Regions from separate parts of the Vibrio diabolicus genome, predicted to be linked through region 4. Evidence: predicted binding sites of a transcription regulator. Region 4 holds the regulator's gene; each other region holds the start of a gene.
The links. The regulator CRP, encoded in region 4, controls carbon source genes, mostly activating them, when cyclic AMP is high. The targets are predictions, from matches to a motif close to TGTGANNNNNNTCACA.

Region 1: FR741_RS03545 (NupC/NupG family nucleoside CNT transporter) is a predicted target of CRP. The motif match lies at 1,172-1,187, and genes of this name have one in related genera.
Region 2: cytR (DNA-binding transcriptional regulator CytR) is a predicted target of CRP. The motif match lies at 3,806-3,821, and genes of this name have one in related genera.
Region 3: FR741_RS22960 (glycogen/starch/alpha-glucan phosphorylase) is a predicted target of CRP. The motif match lies at 3,706-3,721, and genes of this name have one in related genera.

Annotation. Positions count from the first base shown of each region.
Region 1 is NZ_CP042451.1:735,766-741,063, forward strand. Features, by position in the region: gene prfC (peptide chain release factor 3) at 1-74, shown strand, start outside; gene FR741_RS03535 (DUF5363 family protein) at 170-367, shown strand; gene FR741_RS03540 (TatD family hydrolase) at 354-1,127, shown strand; gene FR741_RS03545 (NupC/NupG family nucleoside CNT transporter) at 1,332-2,615, shown strand; gene deoC (deoxyribose-phosphate aldolase) at 3,197-3,973, shown strand; gene deoA (thymidine phosphorylase) at 4,071-5,298, shown strand, end outside.
Region 2 is NZ_CP042451.1:2,981,064-2,986,361, forward strand. Features, by position in the region: gene rplC (50S ribosomal protein L3) at 1-267, opposite strand, end outside; gene rpsJ (30S ribosomal protein S10) at 282-593, opposite strand; gene rpmE (50S ribosomal protein L31) at 1,049-1,270, opposite strand; gene priA (primosomal protein N') at 1,567-3,771, shown strand; gene cytR (DNA-binding transcriptional regulator CytR) at 4,076-5,104, shown strand.
Region 3 is NZ_CP042452.1:1,705,500-1,710,797, forward strand. Features, by position in the region: gene malQ (4-alpha-glucanotransferase) at 1-959, opposite strand, end outside; gene FR741_RS22960 (glycogen/starch/alpha-glucan phosphorylase) at 1,077-3,530, opposite strand; gene malT (HTH-type transcriptional regulator MalT) at 4,265-5,298, shown strand, end outside.
Region 4 is NZ_CP042451.1:314,773-320,070, forward strand. Features, by position in the region: gene astA (arginine N-succinyltransferase) at 1-423, shown strand, start outside; gene astD (succinylglutamate-semialdehyde dehydrogenase) at 452-1,909, shown strand; gene FR741_RS01540 (DUF1338 domain-containing protein) at 2,159-2,950, shown strand; gene crp (cAMP-activated global transcriptional regulator CRP) at 3,096-3,728, opposite strand; gene FR741_RS01550 (phosphoribulokinase) at 3,969-4,838, opposite strand; gene FR741_RS01555 (YheU family protein) at 4,963-5,175, opposite strand; gene FR741_RS01560 (hydrolase) at 5,209-5,298, opposite strand, start outside.

The DNA of each region.
Region 1 (5,298 bases), 420 kb from region 4:
CAACAATGGTTAACTTAAACTTGGCGAAAGAGCGTTTCCCTGATATTGATTTCCGTGCGACGCGTGAGCACTAATCAAAAAGCGGTTTGGGTAAGCTTTAACGCAAACTAGATTTTAAAACGCCCTTGGCTATAAACTTAGCCAAGGGCGTTTTTTATAAGGATGAGATATGAACTGGTTTAAACGAGGATTGAAGCGTTACGACGACTGGTGCAAGGAGATGGGGCTAACCCCCGATCAAAAACGCAGCTGCGTTCCGTATCGAAAAGATCCTGCCCATCAAAATGAAGAGAACAGTGAAGCTCTGCTATTTTCTGATTCTCAGTTTGTCGGTACAGATAAAAAGTCTCAAGATGAAGCTCTTTGATACCCATTGTCACTTTGACTTTGATGTATTCCAAGGTGACTTTGCACATCAACTTCAGCTAGCTCAAACGCAAGGTGTGACAAGAATTCTGATTCCTTCAGTGGGACCTCAAAACTGGGCTCGTATTCAAACCTTGGCAGATCAACATGCCAATTTGTATTACGCCCTTGGGTTTCATCCGTATTTTCTTGAAGATAACGTCGAGCAGCACTTTGCTGAATTGGAACATTATCTAAAACAAAATGTTCCCCAGTGCGTGGCAATAGGAGAGTGTGGGCTAGATTTTGCCATTGATGTTGACCCACAGTTGCAAGAAAAGACACTTGAAGTTCAATTTGAACTGGCTAGACGCTTCGAACTCCCAGTTATTTTACACAGCCGAAAAGCGCACAATCGCCTTATTCAAATGGTTAAAGCGGCGAAGCTCCCTCGGGGAGGTGTGCTACATGCTTTCTCTGGGAGTTATCAGCAAGCAATGGAGTGGGTCAAATTAGGTTTTTTTATCGGTGTAGGAGGAACCATCACCTACCCAAGAGCGAAGAAAACGCGCGACGCAATTCAAAAATTACCACTCAAACATCTCGTGATCGAAACAGATGCACCGGATATGCCTATACTTGGATATCAAGGGGAGTCGAATCACCCAGCCAAACTCATTCATGTCTTTAATGAGCTCGTAGAGTTGCATAACGGCTCAAAGCAATCGATTGCCTCTCAGTTATGGAAAAATAGCAATTTTGCTTTCTCGATATGTGAATAAAATCTAAAGATGTGGTTTGAAATAGAAAACGTTTTCCTGCTTATTGTGAATTAACTCACAAAGCTGGCTGAATCAATCATGAATCTTATAGGAAAGTGTGAGGCTGGCATTACTTTAATTGATTCTGCATGAGTATAATTGCTCCCGCTTTATAGCTCCATTTTGTAACACGCCAATAAATAACTTATAAGGAAGTCATAAACTATGAGCCTGTTTATGAGCCTAATCGGTATGGTAGTGCTTCTTGCGATTGCAGTGGCATTTTCTAATAACCGAAAAGCTATCAATCTAAGAACTGTGGGTGGCGCATTCGCTATCCAATTCGCATTAGGTGCATTTGTTCTGTATGTACCTTGGGGCCGTGATCTACTAAACGGTTTCTCTTCAGGTGTTTCTAACGTTATCAACTACGGTAACGATGGTTCATCATTCCTGTTCGGTGGTCTTGTTTCTGACAAGATGTTCGAAGTATTCGGCGGCGGCGGTTTCATCTTCGCATTCCGTGTTCTTCCTACACTGATCTTCTTCTCTGCACTGATTTCAGTTCTTTACTACATTGGCGTTATGCAATGGGTTATCAAGATTCTTGGTGGCGCACTACAAAAAGCGCTGGGCACTTCACGTGCGGAATCAATGTCAGCAGCAGCAAACATTTTCGTAGGTCAAACAGAAGCACCTCTAGTTGTTCGTCCATTCGTTCCAAAAATGACTCAATCAGAGCTATTCGCGGTAATGTGTGGTGGTCTAGCTTCTGTTGCTGGTGGTGTACTAGCGGGCTATGCTTCAATGGGTGTTCCACTAGAGTACCTAGTAGCAGCATCATTCATGGCGGCACCAGGTGGTCTACTATTCGCTAAAATCCTTCACCCAGAGACTGACCAGCCTCACGAAAGTATCGAAGAAGCGATGGACGGCGGCGACGACAAACCAGTAAACGTAATCGACGCAGCAGCGGGCGGTGCGGCTTCTGGTCTACAACTTGCGCTTAACGTAGGTGCAATGCTAATCGCATTCGTTGGTCTAATCGCGCTGATCAACGGTATGCTAGGTGGCATCGGTGGTTGGTTCGGCATGCCAGAACTAACGCTAGAGCTAATCCTAGGTTACGCATTCTCTCCACTAGCATTCCTAATCGGTGTTCCATGGGCTGAAGCAGTAACTGCTGGTTCATTCATCGGTCAGAAAATCGTAGTGAACGAATTCGTTGCTTACTTGAACTTCACACCATACCTAGGTGAAAACGCTCAAGTAATCGCGGCAACTGGTGAAGTAATGTCTGAGAAGACAACAGCTATCATCTCATTCGCACTATGTGGTTTCGCGAACCTTTCTTCTATCGCGATTCTACTTGGTGGTCTAGGTAGCCTTGCACCAAACCGTCGTAGTGACATTGCTCGCATGGGTGTTAAAGCTGTTCTTGCAGGTACGTTGTCTAACCTTATGGCAGCGACAATTGCAGGCTTCTGCTTAAGCCTTGCAGCACTATAATTAGAATCGGTTCTTAATATATAGACGCCGTTTTACATCATGCCCTGTAGCAAGAGATTGCTGCGGGGCATTTTTCGTTTTTCGGGCTCTAAAATCTCACCGGGTGCCGGACTCAGTCTATGAGTTACGCAGCCGATGGAATAGGGGCTAGGAAATTTTGAGATACAAACCGTTTGCGCTCTATTTGGTGCTACAGTTTTGCGGTGAAACTCTATAATGTATTAATCACAGGATAGTGGTTAAGGTTGATACTTAATCACGTAATGAATATTACATAATCGATGGGCAAATGACTTGCCCAGCAATATCAGATCTAATAGGCGTTTTGCTGTGTGATGTGATATTAAAGACACCGCAATCATAGATTGTTGTGCCATAGGCCAAACTGGTACTGTGCGGTGACAAGGATAGCAATTGGCATATGAAATTTTCGCTGTATATGCCGAGTCTTCAGGGAACCAAGTCCGTTCATTAATAGACTGTTTAGCCATTTACTCACATTGTCTCGACTTGTTGATTATAGTTAGAGACGTGATGTAAGGCTGAGTAGTGAATTTTTTGAATATTGATCGGAGATAGAAATGAGCGATTTAAAAGCAGCAGCGCTACGTGCACTTAAACTTATGGACCTAACTACGTTGAATGACGATGACACTGATGCAAAAGTGATCTCATTATGTCATGACGCGAAAACAGCAGTAGGCAACACAGCTGCAATTTGTATTTACCCTCGCTTTATTCCTATTGCTAAGAAGACACTTCGTGAGCAAGGTACGCCAGAGGTTCGCATTGCAACAGTAACGAACTTCCCACACGGTAACGACGACATTGAAATCGCAGTTGCTGAAACAAAAGCGGCGGTTGCTTACGGTGCAGACGAAGTTGACGTAGTTTTCCCATACCGCGCGCTAATGGCGGGTGATGAGAAAGTAGGCTTCGAACTAGTTAAGCAATGTAAAGAGGCTTGTGGTGATATTCTTCTTAAAGTGATCATCGAAACGGGTGAACTAAAAGAAGAAGCACTAATCAAGAAAGCATCTCAAATCTGTATTGAAGCAGGTGCTGACTTCATTAAAACTTCAACTGGTAAAGTGCCAGTAAACGCAACACCAGAATATGCACGCATGATGCTTGAAGTGATTCGTGACATGGGTGTTGCAGAAACTGTTGGTTTCAAACCAGCAGGTGGTGTGCGCACTGCTGAAGATGCAGCTGCATACCTAGCAATGGCTGACGAAATCCTAGGTGATAACTGGGTTGATGCTCGTCACTACCGTTTTGGTGCGTCTAGCCTGCTAACTAACCTACTAAATACATTAGAAGTGACAGACGAAACCGCTGATCCAGCAGCGTACTAATCCCAATAATATGTCTGAACGGTAGCACCTAAACGGGTGCTACCAAACCTCTTCTATCCTACTTAACCATGGCTCACTGAGAGCATGGGAGGCACTAATGTATTTACCACAAGAAATCATTCGTAAAAAACGTGACGGTGAAGTACTTACCGCAGACGAAATCAACTTCTTTATTCAAGGCGTAGCAAATAACACCGTATCTGAAGGTCAGATCGCGGCGTTTGCTATGACAATTTTCTTCAATGAAATGACCATGGATGAGCGTATTGCCCTAACGTGTGCAATGCGTGATTCGGGCATGGTTATCGACTGGAGCCACATGAACTTTGGTGGCCCAATTGTCGACAAACACTCTACCGGCGGTGTGGGCGACGTAACGTCTTTGATGCTTGGCCCTATGGTGGCAGCATGCGGCGGTTTCGTACCAATGATCTCTGGCCGTGGTCTTGGCCACACAGGCGGTACGCTAGATAAGCTTGAGTCTATTCCAGGCTACAACATCACACCAAGCAACGATGTGTTTGGGCAAGTAACTAAAGACGCTGGTGTGGCGATCATCGGTCAAACTGGTGACCTTGCTCCAGCGGATAAGCGTGTTTACGCGACTCGTGATATTACCGCAACCGTAGACAACATTTCTCTGATCACGGCTTCCATTCTTTCTAAGAAATTGGCGGCGGGTCTGGAGTCGCTAGTGATGGACGTTAAAGTCGGCTCTGGTGCATTCATGCCAACTTACGAAGCGTCTGAAGAGCTAGCGAAATCAATCGTTGCAGTAGCAAACGGTGCGGGTACTAAGACCACTGCAATCTTGACAGACATGAACCAAGTATTGGCCTCTTCGGCAGGTAATGCGGTGGAAGTTCGTGAAGCGGTTCGTTTCCTAACTGGTGAATACCGTAACCCACGCCTACTTGAAGTCACCATGGCTTCTTGTGCAGAAATGCTGGTACTTGGCAAACTGGCTGAGAACACAGAAGACGCACGTGCGAAGTTGATGGAAGCGCTAGACAACGGTAAAGCAGCAGCATGCTTCGGCAAGATGGTTGCGGGTCTTGGCGGCCCAGCAGACTTCGTAGAAAACTACGATAACTACCTAGAAAAAGCGGAAATCATCAAGCCTGTTTACGCGACGGAAACGGGCATTGTTTCAGCAATGGACACGCGTGCGATTGGCATGGCTGTCGTTGCTATGGGTGGTGGTCGCCGTGTTGCTACTGATGAAATCGACTATGCCGTAGGTTTCGACGAGTTCATCCGCTTGGGTGAAGTTGCAGATAGCGATAAACCTCTTGCCGTTATCCACGCTCGCAGCGAAGAGCAGT
Region 2 (5,298 bases), 590 kb from region 4:
CTCTTCGCCGTTTTCTAAACGGAATTCCCAAAGACCGCGACCAGCTTCAACGCCAGCTTTAGCAAAGTGACCTGCTTCAGCTTTGTTTACGCGGTTAGCTTTCTTAGAACCAGCTGTAACCTGGATTGCTGCGTAGCCGTCAGTTTCAAGAGTTTTCACTTGAGAAACACGGTTAGCTTCAACCTCAACAACAGTTACTGGGATAGAAACGCCTTCTTCAGTAAATACGCGGGTCATGCCCACTTTACGACCGATTAGACCAATCATACTTCTAATCTCCCTTAACCTAGGCTAATTTGAACGTCAACGCCCGCAGCAAGGTCTAGACGCATTAGAGCATCAACAGTCTTGTCTGTTGGCTCAACGATGTCGATTAGACGCTTGTGAGTACGGATTTCGTACTGGTCACGTGCTTTCTTGTTAACGTGTGGAGAGATAAGAACTGTGAAACGCTCTTTACGAGTTGGCAGTGGGATTGGACCACGAACCTGTGCGCCAGTGCGCTTAGCTGTTTCAACGATTTCCGCTGTAGAAGCATCGATTAGTTTGTAATCGAAAGCTTTTAGGCGGATACGGATACGTTGGTTCTGCATGAGACAGAGCTCCAAATTTAATAAATTACACAAACAATATCGCCACTCAAACTCGTCAAGACGAGAGAATGCCGATTGATTTATGTGAAACCGTAGCATCCAAGATTAGGACGCATTGTCAGTTAATTTTCGATTAACTATCCCTATATGCCAAAGTCACCTTTGAGGATAGTTTTTCCGAAGAAAAGATAGCTAATTGTATTAACCGCGAACATAAGCTGAGTATACATTACCTCACAAATCCTTAGATTTGCTCGCTCCTCACTGCTCATTGGTTCACAACTGGCTTAACCAGTGCGCTGCATTATACAGATCACACTTTAGGTTGCAAGCGCTGAGTGAAAAATAATCGGGAATATTCCAAACCCCATACATTCCTCTTCGCTTGGTAGCCATTAAACAAAAAGGACGCCGAAGCGTCCTTTTTTAAACTGTAATCGTAATAGCGGCTGCTATTATTTCTTACCGCTTGATAGTGCACCGAAACGCTTGTTGAAGCGATCAACACGGCCGCCTGTATCAACGATACGTTGCTTACCAGTGTAGAATGGGTGACACTTGTCACATACGTCTAGGTGGATAGACTCTTTACCTAGAGTAGAGTTGAACTCAAAAGAGTTGCCGCAAGAACAAGTCGCTTTTACTGCTTTGTATTCTGGGTGGATACCAGCTTTCATGGGATAACCTCAATAGTAGGCCGTGTCGCTATACGAATCTAAGCCGCACACCACACGTAATTAATAATAAAATGGGATACCGCATCAACTAATTGCCGAAGCCATATCTCAAGGCGCGATATAGTAAAGAATCACATTGCTCGGATCAACACATTTGGCAACTTTTTCGCCACTTTTTTAGCCAGACTAATCATAGAGGCACGATTCACGCTGAATCGCATTGCTTTACTCGAATTTCCATACCGATTTTAATAGACTCTCATTTCCTTTCCCTCTTTTTTAACAGCTAAGAATTTATGCGTCCAACCATTGCTAGAGTGGCATTACCCGTTCCGCTCGACAAACAATTTGATTACGCCATTCCGGGGCACCTGTTTCCGATCATTGGTGGACGCGTTTCCGTACCTTTTGGACGCCAAACGTTAGTTGGCATCGTCACCGCCATGGTTAATCACTCGGACTTTCCCAAAGATCAACTCAAGCCAATCAAAGCAGTTCTTGATTCTCAGCCGATATGGTCTGAAAAGCTTTATTCGTTGCTGACTTGGTGCAGCCAGTTCTACCAATACCCACTTGGAGATACGCTACACAATGCGATGCCAGCAGCTCTACGTAAAGGAAAGCCTGCAGATTTTGCGACGCTACAAGAGTGGCAAATTACCGAATCCGGTAAAGACAAGCTGATGCAAGGGCTGGATCGTCGAGCGGTCAAACAACAGAAGGTCTTGCAAATGTTGGTTAACGGCGCTTTGCCTCACCAGGAATTTGTCGACCAAGAGATAGCCTCAACAGTACTAAAGTCTTTAGAAGAGAAAGGCTGGATTGAACGTATCGAGAAGAAGCCTGTAATCACCCAGTGGGGACAGCACGTTGAATGCGACGTCGAAAAGCCAAAGCTCAACCACGAACAAGCGCTGGCTATTGCGAGTGTAAATAGCCAAACAGGTTTTGCCTCCTATTTATTAGAAGGCGTCACGGGCTCAGGTAAGACAGAAGTGTACCTCAACCTGATCAAGCCGGTCTTAGAGAAAGGTAAACAAGCCTTGGTTTTAGTACCAGAGATTGGCTTAACGCCCCAAACCATCAACCGCTTTAAACGCCGTTTTAATGTGCCAGTTGACGTCATCCACTCTGGGTTAAACGAGACGGAGCGTCTGAATGCGTGGCTTTCTGCACGCGACAAAGCGGCCGGAATCATTATCGGCACACGCTCTGCCCTACTCGCGCCTTTTGCTGATCTCGGGATTATCATTGTGGACGAGGAACATGACACCTCTTACAAACAGCAAGATAGCTTGCGTTATCATGCACGCGATGTTGCTGTAATGCGCGCTCATAAAGAACAAGTTCCGATTGTTCTGGGCTCAGCCACACCTGCACTGGAGACATTGCACAATGCCTTGTCAGGCAAGTATCACCATTTAACACTAACCCAACGAGCTGGCTCTGCCGTACCAACCACCAATAAAGTGTTAGATGTAAAAGGTCAGTATTTAGAAAGTGGCTTATCTGCCCAACTGATTGCCGAAATGCGCAAGCATTTAAAAGCAGGCAATCAAGTAATGTTGTTTCTTAACCGTCGAGGCTTTTCGCCCGCTTTGATGTGCCATGAATGCGGTTGGATTGCAGAATGTAAACGCTGTGATGCGTACTATACGTTCCACCATTACAGCAACGAAATACGCTGCCATCACTGCGGCTCACAACAACCGGTAATTCATCAGTGTCAGGGGTGTGGTTCAACTCAACTGGTTACCGTCGGCGTAGGAACGGAACAACTCGAACAACAATTGGCTCAGTTATTTCCAGAATACAACGCCATTCGCATCGACAGAGACAGCACACGTCGCAAAGGTAGTTTGGAAGATGCCCTTGAATCGATTCGTAAAGGTGAACATCAAATTCTGATTGGCACCCAAATGCTGGCTAAGGGGCACCATTTTCCAAATGTAACGCTCGTTGCTCTTTTGGATGTTGATGGCTCTCTCTATAGTAGTGACTTCCGCGCTTCCGAGCGACTAGCGCAGTTGTTTATTCAAGTCGCAGGTCGTGCCGGCCGCGCAAGTAAACCTGGCGAGGTTATCCTACAAACCCACCATCCTGAGCACAGCTTGCTGCAGGCCCTGCTTCAAAAAGACTATCGCCACTTTGCTATGACTGCTCTGGAAGAACGCAAACTGGCTCAGCTTCCGCCTTATAGTTTCTTGACTCTGTTTAAAGCAGAGGCGAACCAAAGTGAGATAGTTGAAGACTTCCTGCGTCAGGTTCGCTTTACGTTAGAGTCACACCCTTTGTTCGATGATTCCTGCATGGTGTTAGGCCCTACTCCTTCACCTTTGGCCAAGCGGGCTGGTAAATACCGCTGGCAACTATTACTGCAAACTCAGCATCGTTCATTGATGCAAAAGTTATTAACCAGTGCCAAACCTGCTATTGAGTTGTTGCCAAATGCTAAGAAAGTACGCTGGAATTTAGACATAGAACCACAAGATCTCAGCTAGCAAACGTTTAACTATGTAATGAATTACCATTTAATGTGACCAGAATCACACCAAGATTACAATTTTTGTTAAACAGACCGTAACTTTCACTTTAGAAATGAATAGACTATCCAAATTAGAAAAGTCTAAAGTGACTTGTTTGCACAGGCTTAGATTAAAACAATGACTATTCCCACAAATTGATGTCGCAGTGAAGAATCCATTTTTCCACTTGTTAACACGAACTGAGCGAAGAGCAAACGCTGCTCTAACTCAGCGTGATTACTATGATTTCAAACCGGAATAACGTCATCTTGGCAAAAAAATAAACGAGAGGTTAAAAACTATGGCGACAATGAAGGATGTTGCCCAGCTTGCGGGAGTGTCTACGGCTACGGTATCTCGAGCATTAATGAACCCAGAAAAAGTATCTTCTTCAACGAGAAAAAGAGTAGAAGATGCCGTACTTGAAGCGGGTTATTCTCCAAACTCATTAGCGCGTAACTTACGTAGAAACGAATCAAAAACCATTGTTACTATCGTTCCCGACATCTGTGATCCTTATTTTTCTGAAATTATTCGCGGTATTGAAGATGCTGCCATGGAACATGGCTATCTAGTCCTGCTGGGCGATAGCGGACAACAGAAGAAACGCGAAAGTTCTTTCGTTAACCTCGTATTTACTAAGCAGGCGGATGGAATGCTACTGCTTGGCACAGATCTACCGTTCGATGTCAGTAAGCCAGAGCAAAAGAACTTACCTCCGATGGTAATGGCGTGTGAATTTGCGCCTGAACTCGAGCTTCCGACAGTACATATTGATAACCTGACCTCAGCATTTGAAGCGGTGAATTACCTAACCCAATTAGGTCATAAACGCATTGCTCAAATCTCTGGACCAGATACAGCAATATTGTGTCAGTTCCGCCAGCAAGGCTACCAACAAGCCCTGCGCCGTGCCGGCATCAATAAAGATCCACAATATAGTGTCATTACTGAGTTCTCATTTGATGGCGGAGCAAAAGCCGTTCGTAAACTGCTCGAATTGCCTGAGCCACCAACGGCTATTTTCTGTCACTGTGACACAATGGCCATCGGCGCAATTCAAGAAGCGAAAAAGCTTGGCTTACGAGTACCGCAAGATCTCTCCGTTGTGGGCTTTGATGACATTAACTTCGCTCAGTACTGCGATCCGCCGTTGACCACTATCTCTCAGCCTCGCTATGAGATTGGTCGACAAGCGATGCTAATGATGCTTGAGATGTTAAAAGGCCACGACGTGCATTCAGGCTCGCGTTTGCTTGAAACTAATCTCGTCATTCGCGGAAGTGCAGCGCCACCACAGCGCCCTTAACCTAAAGATTAGGTATTCATACCCAAAGCGGTGCTAAGGCGCCGCTTTTTATTTACCCCTCCTGCTTTTTGTATATCCCCGAATAAATATAAGCGAGAACGGAAACACACTCCTACACTCGGGCGTTGTCGCGCTTTAGCTATCAAGATTCTATCAATAGGGTGTTTTCTCAACTCGTTCTGGATTAACATATT
Region 3 (5,298 bases), on a different replicon from region 4:
TTTTCTACAAAATCCAAGAATGCACGAGCGCGGTCGGTGTTTTTATCTAAATGGCGAGCTTTAAACTCACTAAACAGCAGCGGAAGAACGCTCATTTTCAGTTGCGAAACTTCTGTGTAGTTCACCCAATGAGAGTCACGTGCTTTTTGTAGACGCTGTTGAAACTCTGCACTGCCAACACGTTGCTGAGCTTCAGCACTCAGTGCGAATTCAGGTACAGAACTTACGTCGATGTACATGATATTCAACCAACGACGAGAAGACGGGCTGTATGGGCTCGCGCCTTCTGGGTTCGCTGGGAACAGTGAGTGAATTGGGTTCAAACCAATGAAGTCACCGCCACGAGAAGCGATATCGCTCACCAACTGTTTTAGGTCACCAAAATCACCGATACCCCAGTTGTGCTGAGTACGCAGTGTGTAAAGCTGGATACTAGGACCCCATAGCTTTTTATGTTGGTTTAGATCGTCTTGTTTGAAACACGCTTTCGGCGTGATGATCAATGACATCTCGTAAGGCGTTTTACGACGCTTACGGCTGACAATCAATTTGTGATAACCCCAAGCCAAGTTCTTTGGCAATGCAAACACTAGAGGGCCACCCTCAGCACGCTCATCACGAACAATTTGGGACTGAAGATAGCCTTCAAGTACCTCTCCTTGTTCTGTTTCTAAACGCCAGCTGAATTCACTCTCACGAGCACTCGTACCTAGGTTTAGTTCCACTTCGACTGGTTCGCCGTCGCGTAAAACAAGAACAGGGGCTAGTACGTCTTTTTTATGTTTCTTTTCAGCAGAAGCCAATAGTTTTTCATCGCTGCTAGTATCGTAGCCAAGCGAAGCGAGCAAGCGGCGTAGCGTCTCCTCAGACACTTTTGCCTCATCTCCCCAAGCACTGACATAGCTATCAGCCAATCTCGCCATTTCCGCGACTTTCTTTAATGCTGTTTGTTCTTTCATCGCTTTCTCCGAAGGTAATACCAACACCTTCCATGTAGGGTTTTATTGTTATCAATAACTTCTTTTGGAAAAGGACCAAAGGTAGCGCTTGGCTACCTTGGTCTTAACTCTGTTCTATTAACGGTGAACCGCTTTTAGTTTCCAGATGTTGTTCACATAGTCGCGAATTGAGCGATCTGAGGTGAACTTGCCGACAAGGGCGGTATTAAGAATGGCTTTCTTCGCCCAGCCAGCTTGGTCTTTGTATTGTTCGCTCATGTCTTCGTGCGCTTTCACGTAAGATGCGAAGTCCGCAAGACATAAGTACGGGTCACCACCATCTAGTAGGCTGTCGTACGTTGCACGCAGTAAGCCTGGTTGACCTGGAGTGAATTCTTCACCCAGTAGTAGGTCCATAGACGCTTTGAGTAGGTGATCCGCATTGTAGTAATCAAATGGGTTGTAACCTTGAGCTTTCAGCGCTTTCACACCTTCAACGTCTAGACCGAAGATGTAGATGTTCTCATCGCCTACTTCTTCACGAATCTCAACGTTAGCACCATCCATCGTACCGATCGTTAGGGCACCGTTAAGCGCCATCTTCATGTTACCAGTACCTGATGCTTCTTTACCCGCAAGTGAAATTTGTTGTGATACGTCCGCCGCAGGAATAATAATTTCAGCCATACTCACGCGGTAATCAGGAATGAAGACCACTTTCAGCTTGTTGCCGATGCGAGGGTCGTTGTTCACTTTCTCAGCAATCTTGTTAATAGCGAAAATGATTTCTTTCGCTAGGTGGTAACCCGGTGCCGCTTTCGCTGCGAAGAACACAACGCGAGGCACACATTCGAAGCCTGGTTCGTTAATAATGCGATGGTACAGAGACAGTACGTGTAGAAGGTCTAAGTGCTGGCGCTTGTACTCGTGCAGACGCTTGATTTGAACATCGAAGATCGCATTAGTATCGAGTTCAATACCCATGTTCTCTTTCACCCAGTTAGCTAGGCGTTCTTTGTTCTCTTTCTTCACTGCCATGAATTCTTTCTGGAATTTCTCGTCAGTGGCGTACTTAGCGATGCCTTCTAGTTGCTCTAGTTTCGCAGGCCATTCTGGACCGACTTTCTCTGTGATTAGCTTAGAAAGACCTGGGTTACAGAACTTCAACCAACGACGTGGCGTAATACCGTTCGTTACGTTGTGTAGACGTGTTGGGTACATTTCGTGGAACTCTGGGAATAGGTCTTTCTTAACCAATTCAGAGTGAAGCGCCGCTACACCGTTTACTGCGTAAGAGCCAATTACACATAGGTTTGCCATGCGAACCATGCGATGGAAACCTTCTTCGATGATAGAAAGCTTCTGTTGTTTCGCGACATCACCCGGCCACATTGCACGTACGTCTTGTAGGAAGCGGTGGTTGATCTCGTAAATGATCTCCATGTGACGTGGTAGTAGGTGCTGAATTAGCGACTCTGGCCATGTCTCTAGTGCTTCTGGAAGTAGCGTGTGGTTTGTGTACGCAAATGTTTGAGAGCTGATCTCCCAAGCCGCTTCCCAAGTAAGACCTTTTTCGTCCATCAGGATGCGCATTAGCTCAGGAATCGCAATCGTTGGGTGCGTATCGTTCAGCTGAATAGTCTCTTGCTTCGGTAGATCCGCTAGCGAGTAGCCAGCTGCTTCGTGGCGACGTAGGATGTCACGTACAGACGCAGCTGAGTGGAAGTACTGTTGCATTAGACGCAGTGTTTTACCTTTCTCGTGGTTGTCATTCGGGTAAAGCACTTTAGTGATGTTGCCCGCGTCGATCAGTGCGTGCTGCGCTTCGAAGTAGTCACCGTTGTTAAAACTTGCTAGCGAGAATGGTGCAATTGCCTGACATTCCCAAAGACGTAGCGGGTAAACCGTGTCTGATTCGTAACCCACGATTGGTAGATCCCAAGGCATTGCTCTTACAGACATGCCAGGAACCCATTTGCGAACTTCTTTGCCGTTCTCGTTAACCACTTCAACGTGACCGTAGAAACCGATCTCTTGTGCGAGTTCTGGACGAGCAATTTCCCAAGGGTAGCCTTCTACACCACGCCATGCGTCAGGTGCTTCTTGCTGGCGACCATCTTTAAAAGACTGTTTGAACAAACCGTATTCGTAGTGCAAGCCGTAACCGACGGTTGGGAATTCTTGCGCCGCACATGAATCCATGAAACATGCCGCTAGACGACCAAGACCACCGTTACCCAATGATGGGTCACGTTCTTCTTCTAGCAGGTCAGTTAGGTTGTAACCCAGTTCAGCCATTGCTTCTGTTACTTGTTCGTACAGACCCATGCTGATTAGGTTGTTACCCGTCAAACGACCGATAAGGAACTCTAGCGAAAGGTAGTTAACGCTCTTCGCACTTTTAATGCGTGGATCTTCTTCAGTAGCAAGCAAATCTAAAGTAGTGAACTCAGCCAGTGCATGACCCATTGCTAGGTACCAAGCTCGGCTGTCTGCGTTTTCAATCGTGTGAGCGTAAGTTACAGATAGGTGTTTCTTTACGCTTTCTTGGAACGACTTCTTGTCAAATTGTTTTTGTTGAGTAGGTTTCATTACGAAATTCTCACGTCTTTTGGTAATTCATCTGCCATACATCGTGCATTTACCTCTGTGAATAAACATCCTCCTAATTCTCCTCCTTTGAAGGAGGAGGGCTGAGGGCGTAGAGGGGTACCATTGCTAGGTTAGTGATCCAAATCTCAACAAAGTGAACTTTGCTTCAGTTCTTAGTGATTTTGATCACAATGGAATATGAGAAAGGTTAAAACCCGTTCATGACGCTTTTTATAGCCCACTCATCTGATGATGTGAAAATTGTAATATTGGTCACATTAACTTGGTTAACATGAAAAGATTTTTCATAATCGATGTGCAACGAGATCTTAATACACTCGACACAAAAGATATTTAAGTGACAAGAATCACAAATAAAGGGCGTAGTTGATGGTAAATCCATCAACCCTTGAGAATTAGGAAGTGGATCAAAGTAACGGACATTTCTGATGTCGTACCATCCCACACGGCTCACAGGATTGTACGCTTTTTATACAAACTAGAATTAGGCGGTGTGAGTTATTTCTAGTTTTCGCTAGCTTTTATATCTAAGTGACCGTATGGAATGGTTTTTCAGACGGATGCAAGCCCCAACAAGAGGCGACATTAACCGGCATTCAAGCAGTTTTTGATGCTGATGACATCATTCAGTAAGACGAAGCTTTCGAGGGGGCCTTACTGAAATGATCACGTCGCAATCACTTGGGTATACATAAATAAGGACATAATTACTAATGTGGATTCCATCTAAGCTTACTCGACCAGGACGCCTGCACAATGCCATCGTGCGCCCACGAGTGTTGGACTTACTACAGCAAGCGCCTTACTACAAATTGGTTTTATTCCGCTCCCCAGCAGGTTACGGAAAAACCACCATGGCAGCACAGTGGCTATCCGATAAACCAAACGTCGGCTGGTACAGCATTGATGACAGCGATAACGACGGCTTTCGCTTTGTAAATTACCTGCTTCAAGCATTAAACAAAGCCACCAACTTCAGTTGCTCTAACGCACAAAAACTGGCGGAAAAACGCCAGATCTCTTCTCTACGTTCTTTATTCAGCGAAGTGTTCGCGGAAATGGCTGATTTTCATCAAGAGTGCTACGTGGTGCTAGATGACTATCACTTGATCACCAACGATGAAATTCATGAATCCATGCGTTTCTTCTTAAAACACATGCCAGACAACCTCACCGTTGTGGTAACAAGTCGTGCAGCGCCGCCTCTGGGTACTGCAAACTTACGTGTTCGTGATTTAATGATCGAAATAGGCAACGAGATGTTGGCGTTCGATACCGAAGAAACGACTCGCTTCTTTAATCAGCGTATTGCCGATGGCATCGACGAAGACATGGCAAACAACCTCAGAACCTATGTGGAAGGTTGGCCATCGGCGATGCAGTTGATCGCGTTACAAGCGCAGCATCAAAACCGCACATTGGCGCAAACCGTAGAGTCAGTATCACAGTTCAATCACGCGCATTTGTGGGATTATCTGGTCGAAGAAGTATTTGACCTACTCGATCACGAAACTCGTCATTTCTTGATGCAAGTTTCCGTGCTTGACCACTTCAATGATGAGTTGGTGTTTGCCCTCACCCAACGCGAAGATGCGCTTGGTTTGATCGAATCATTAAACCGCTACGGCTTATTCATCTACCCACTCGAAGGGGAGCAAAACTGGTTCCGATTCCATAACTTATTTGGCGAGTTTTTGTCTCATGAGCGCCAAGCGCGTATTCCTCAGCAAGAAAAAGATCTTCACCG
Region 4 (5,298 bases):
GGCAAGAAAGGCTTTATTGCTGACTTAATGCCGAAGCTGCCTATTTACATCAACCTGTTGAGTCCAGAAGCGCAAGCCGTGATTGGTCAAGTACATGACAATACTCGCCCAGCATTAAAGCTGCTTGAGCGTGAAGGCTTCACTAACCGTGGCTACGTGGATATTTTCGATGCGGGTCCAACCGTTGAATGTGACTTACGCAATATTGAATCGGTACGTCACTCGTTCCGTGCGCAAGTGAAAATTGCACAACATAGCAGTACGCAAGACTTCTTGATGTGCAACTCATCGTTCGAAAACTTCCGCGCAGCAGTCACCAAAGCGGCGTATGACCCTGAAACACAAAGCGTCATGATCGCACCAGACGTTGCGGATGCACTTTTGGTTGAGGAAGGGGATTTTGTTCGCCTTCTTCCGCAGTAACAGACGACAGAATTTAAGGATAGAAACAATGACACATTGGATTGCAGGTGAATGGGTACAAGGTCAGGGTGAAGCATTTACGTCTCTGTCGCCTTACAACCAAGAAGTGATCTGGCAAGGCAACGGTGCAACGGCAGAGCAGGTGAATCAAGCGGTATCTGCAGCGCGTGAAGCGTTTATTGACTGGAAAAAACGCCCATTTGCAGAGCGTGAAGCGATCGTGTTGGCTTTTGCTGAGAAAGTAAAAGAGAACAGCGAAAAAATCGCCGAAGTCATTGCCAAAGAAACTGGTAAGCCAATTTGGGAAACGCGCACTGAAGCAGCGGCAATGGCAGGTAAAATTGCCATCTCTATTCGTGCTTACCATGACCGCACCGGTGAAGCGAGCCGTGAAGCGGCGGGCAACCAAATTGTGTTACGTCATCGCCCACTGGGCGTGATGGCGGTATTTGGGCCATATAACTTCCCTGGTCACTTACCAAATGGTCACATTGTGCCTGCGTTACTAGCGGGTAACACTGTTGTGTTCAAGCCATCCGAGCAAACACCTTGGACTGGCGAGCTAGCTATGAAACTTTGGGAAGAAGCAGGTCTGCCGAAAGGCGTGATCAACCTTGTCCAAGGTGCGAAAGAAACCGGTATTGCGCTTGCTGATGCGAAAGGCATTGATGGCGTACTGTTCACGGGCAGCGCGAACACAGGGCATGTATTGCACCGTCAATTTGCGGGTCAACCTGGCAAGATGTTAGCACTAGAAATGGGTGGTAATAACCCGATGGTGATCTCTGATAAATACGGTGATTTGGATGCCACGGTGTACACCATCATCCAGTCAGCGTTTATCAGTGCTGGTCAACGTTGTACGTGTGCTCGTCGTTTGTACGTGCCATTGGGTGAGAAAGGTGATGCGCTCATCACGAAACTGGTTGAAGCGACGAAGAATATTCGCGTAGACCAACCATTTGCAGAGCCTGCGCCATTTATGGGGCCGCAAATTTCCGTTGCCGCAGCCAAGTTCATTCTCGATGCACAAGCGAACCTACAATCACTTGGTGGTGAAAGCTTGATTGAAGCTAAAGCAGGAGAGGCGGCGTTTGTTTCTCCCGGCATTATTGATGTAACGAACATTGCTGAGCTACCAGATGAAGAGTACTTCGGTCCACTTCTGCAAGTGGTGCGTTATGAAGGGCTAGAAAAAGCCGTAGAACTGGCGAATGACACGCGCTTTGGTCTCTCTGCTGGTTTAGTTTCAACTGACGACCAAGAATGGGAATACTTCGTTGACCATATTCGTGCTGGGATCGTGAACCGTAACCGCCAGCTCACAGGTGCAAGTGGTGATGCGCCATTTGGTGGTCCTGGTGCGTCAGGTAACCTACGTCCAAGCGCTTATTACGCAGCAGACTACTGTGCGTACCCGATGGCATCAATGGAAGGTCAAGAGACTATCTTGCCTGCAACATTAAGCCCAGGTGTGGCGCTATAAGTTTTAATAACAGAGTCGCAACCATGTATTGCGGCTCACTTTGCCGGCGAATCATTTAGGTATGGGTTGTAGTGATCGTTGGCAGAACACGGAAAGTGAGCAAAGACTCGGAAAAGCGTGTTGACTGACTGGCATTTACCGTCACAGGTTGATGGCTGCTCGTTCATTATTCTGGACAACTTTTCGTTGTGAACGAGCAGTCAACTTCCGCTTACCTTTTAACTCTACATCTCGTAACAAGGAGTCGTTATGACGCCCGATGTGTTATTTGAATCGCTATGGCAAGATTACATTCAACGTCTTTGCCCCTCTGCTGCGAAAGTACATCAGCTGCTTCAAGAAGATGAGCCTCTGATTAATGATCATATAGCTTTACGTACCTTCAATATTGCGCCTCTTGGTATCGAAACCTTAGCTAAACCATTTGTAGCCATTGGCTATCAGGCATGTGGTGACTACGTTTTCGAAAGTAAAAAGCTGGTTGCTAAACACTATGAGCACCCTGATCCGAAGCAACCTAAAGTCTTTATTAGTGAGCTAAAAGTTGAGGAGTGTTCACCTGAGCTGCAAGAGATTGTGAAAAAGCTGGTGGCACAAGTCGATGCAGGCAAGCTGAACGATAGCGCATTCTTACATGGTGGACGCTTGTGGGATTTAAGCTTTGCTGACTACCAAACGTTGGCTAAAGAAAGTGAGTATGCATCTTGGTTGGCTGCGCATGGTTACGGCGCAAACCACTTCACGGTGAGCGTTAACCAGCTCAATGAATACGAAGAAGTGAAGCAAGTAAACGATCACTTACGTACGGCCGGATTTACCATTAATGAAAACGGCGGGGAAGTGAAGGGCACTCCTGAGGTGCTGCTAGAACAATCATCGACCATGGCGGATAAAGTGGCGGTTCGCTTTAGCGAAGGCACTGAAATTATCCCTGGTGGCTTTTACGAGTTTGCTAAGCGCTACCCGATGGAAAACGGTGAGCTGTACCCAGGTTTTGTGGCGGCTTCAGCGGACAAAATCTTTGAAAGTACGAATGGCTAACTTTTAGGGTTAACCTTTCGGCTAACCAACTTGCTCATTAGTCTTTTGTTGCTCTGAGCTTAATGTGGTTACAAGACAAATAAAAAGCCACCAATGTCGCCATTGGTGGCTTTTATAATTTTGTTCGCGTCACTCTGGTTTGAGATTAACGAGTACCGTAAACCACGATAGTTTTACCGTGCGCAGAGATTAAGTTCTGCTCTTCTAACATTTTCAAGATACGACCTACTGTCTCACGAGAACAGCCAACGATTTGACCGATTTCTTGACGAGTGATCTTGATTTGCATGCCGTCTGGGTGAGTCATTGCGTCTGGTTGTTTTGCAAGGTTCAGAAGCGTCTGAGCGATACGACCAGTTACGTCTAGGAACGCCAGGTCACCCACTTTTTGGCTAGTTACTTGAAGACGACGAGCCATCTGCGCAGAAAGGCGCATTAGGATGTCTGGGTTTACTTGGATAAGCTGACGGAATTTCTTGAAAGAAATTTCAGCAACTTCACAAGGAGATTTAGCACGAACCCAAGCTGTGCGCTCTTGGTCTTCCTCGAATAGACCAAGTTCACCAATAAAGTCTCCTTGGTTTAGGTAAGAAAGGATCATCTCCTTACCTTCTTCGTCTTTGATAAGAACCGCAACAGAACCTTTAACGATATAGTACAAAGTTTCTGCCTTTTCGCCCGCGTGAATTAGCGTGCTCTTTGAAGGGTACTTATGAATATGACAGTGTGAAAGAAACCACTCTAATGTTGGGTCGGTTTGAGGTTTACCTAGAACCATAATATCTCACTTCCTCTGCAGGGTACGCTTGCGCTATCCATATTTTAGCTAAGCCTGAATTAGGCCTACTAGAATAAGAGCACTTTTTATATGCTGCAAGCTCTCTTGTGTTTCGGTAAGAAATAGTATCCTTTTTCGAAAACGATTTCTTGATTTTAATCGTGCCATGATTGAGATTTTGTAAGCAAAACTGTGCACATGATCACGGTATGAAAAGTAAACATCTTCGCAGGCAGGTTTTTAGCCAATTTTCCCTGTTTCGATGAGCTGTTGTAGGATAGGCCGAACTATGAGCTCCATTGCAAAGCTCATCTTACCGCCTGGCACGACAATCGTGTTGTGGCGTGACATGAATGAGCCATCAATCATAGCCAGGAGATATGGGAAGTCGACTTTCTTTATCCCACGCAAGCGAATTACGACAAAGCTCTCATCCAGGCTTGGGATACCCTTCGCATTAAGGGGGTTGGAGGTATCGACCGTTGGGACGCGCTGAAAGTTAATATGAGTGCGAGAAAATTGCGGAGTGATGTAGTTAAGATAATCGTCCATCGAGCGCACGATAGAATCCATTACTGCTTCTCGTGAATGACCGCGGTCACGAGTATCACGCACAAACTTTTGGATCCACTCTAAGTTTACGATTGGTACCATACCAATCAAGAAATCCACATGCTGCGCAACATTAACATCGCCATCCACAACACCGCCGTGCAAGCCTTCATAGAAGAGAACGTCACTGTTCTCCGGTAAGTCCTGCCACGGTGTGAAGGTTCCAGGCATTTGATTATAAGGTACGGCCTCGTCAAAGGTGTGTAGGTAGCGACGTACGCTGCCTGCGCCATCGTGACCATATTTACGGAAAAACTCTTCCAATCCTGGAAAGTCATTAGCTTGAGGGCCAAAGTAGCTAATGTGTCGACCTTGCTCGCGCGCTTTACGGATTTCTATATCCATTTCAGGGCGAGTAAAGCGATGGAAGCTGTCGCCTTCAACCCATGCGGGTTTAACGTTCATCATATTGAACATCTTACGGAAGGCTTCAGATGTAGTGGTCGTGCCGGCACCGGATGAACCAGTAACCGCAATAATTGGGTGTTTAGCTGACATGACAAACCTTGTCGAAAATTACTTACCTGTAATGTGCAGTAGGCTGCTACTGCACGGTCGATAACCCACTATAGCACGTAACAATGCCTTGTCATTGAGTGGGGTACGGTAAAATGTGAAGGGTCTAAAATTTTGTTTTTACCTGAATATCGACGGTTTCGTGCAGTTCAGAGAACACGATAACCGCTTCGCCTTTTTCTAATTGAGTTTTTACTTGATCCACTTTGTCTTGCAAAGAAATCTCGACGGTTCCGTAATCCGTGCCTTCACGTAAGACGAATTCACGAATTAAGTTTTCCAATGTTTCTGGCGCAATGTCTTGCCATGGAATGATCATAAATACCTCGAACTTTTATGATGAGCGGCTAGTTTACTGCTTTCGCTGCTTGGATACAGCAGAAAGGTAATCTGCAGCAATACTTTCGTAATACGCTGGCAGCGCTTCTTCCAACCAAAATTT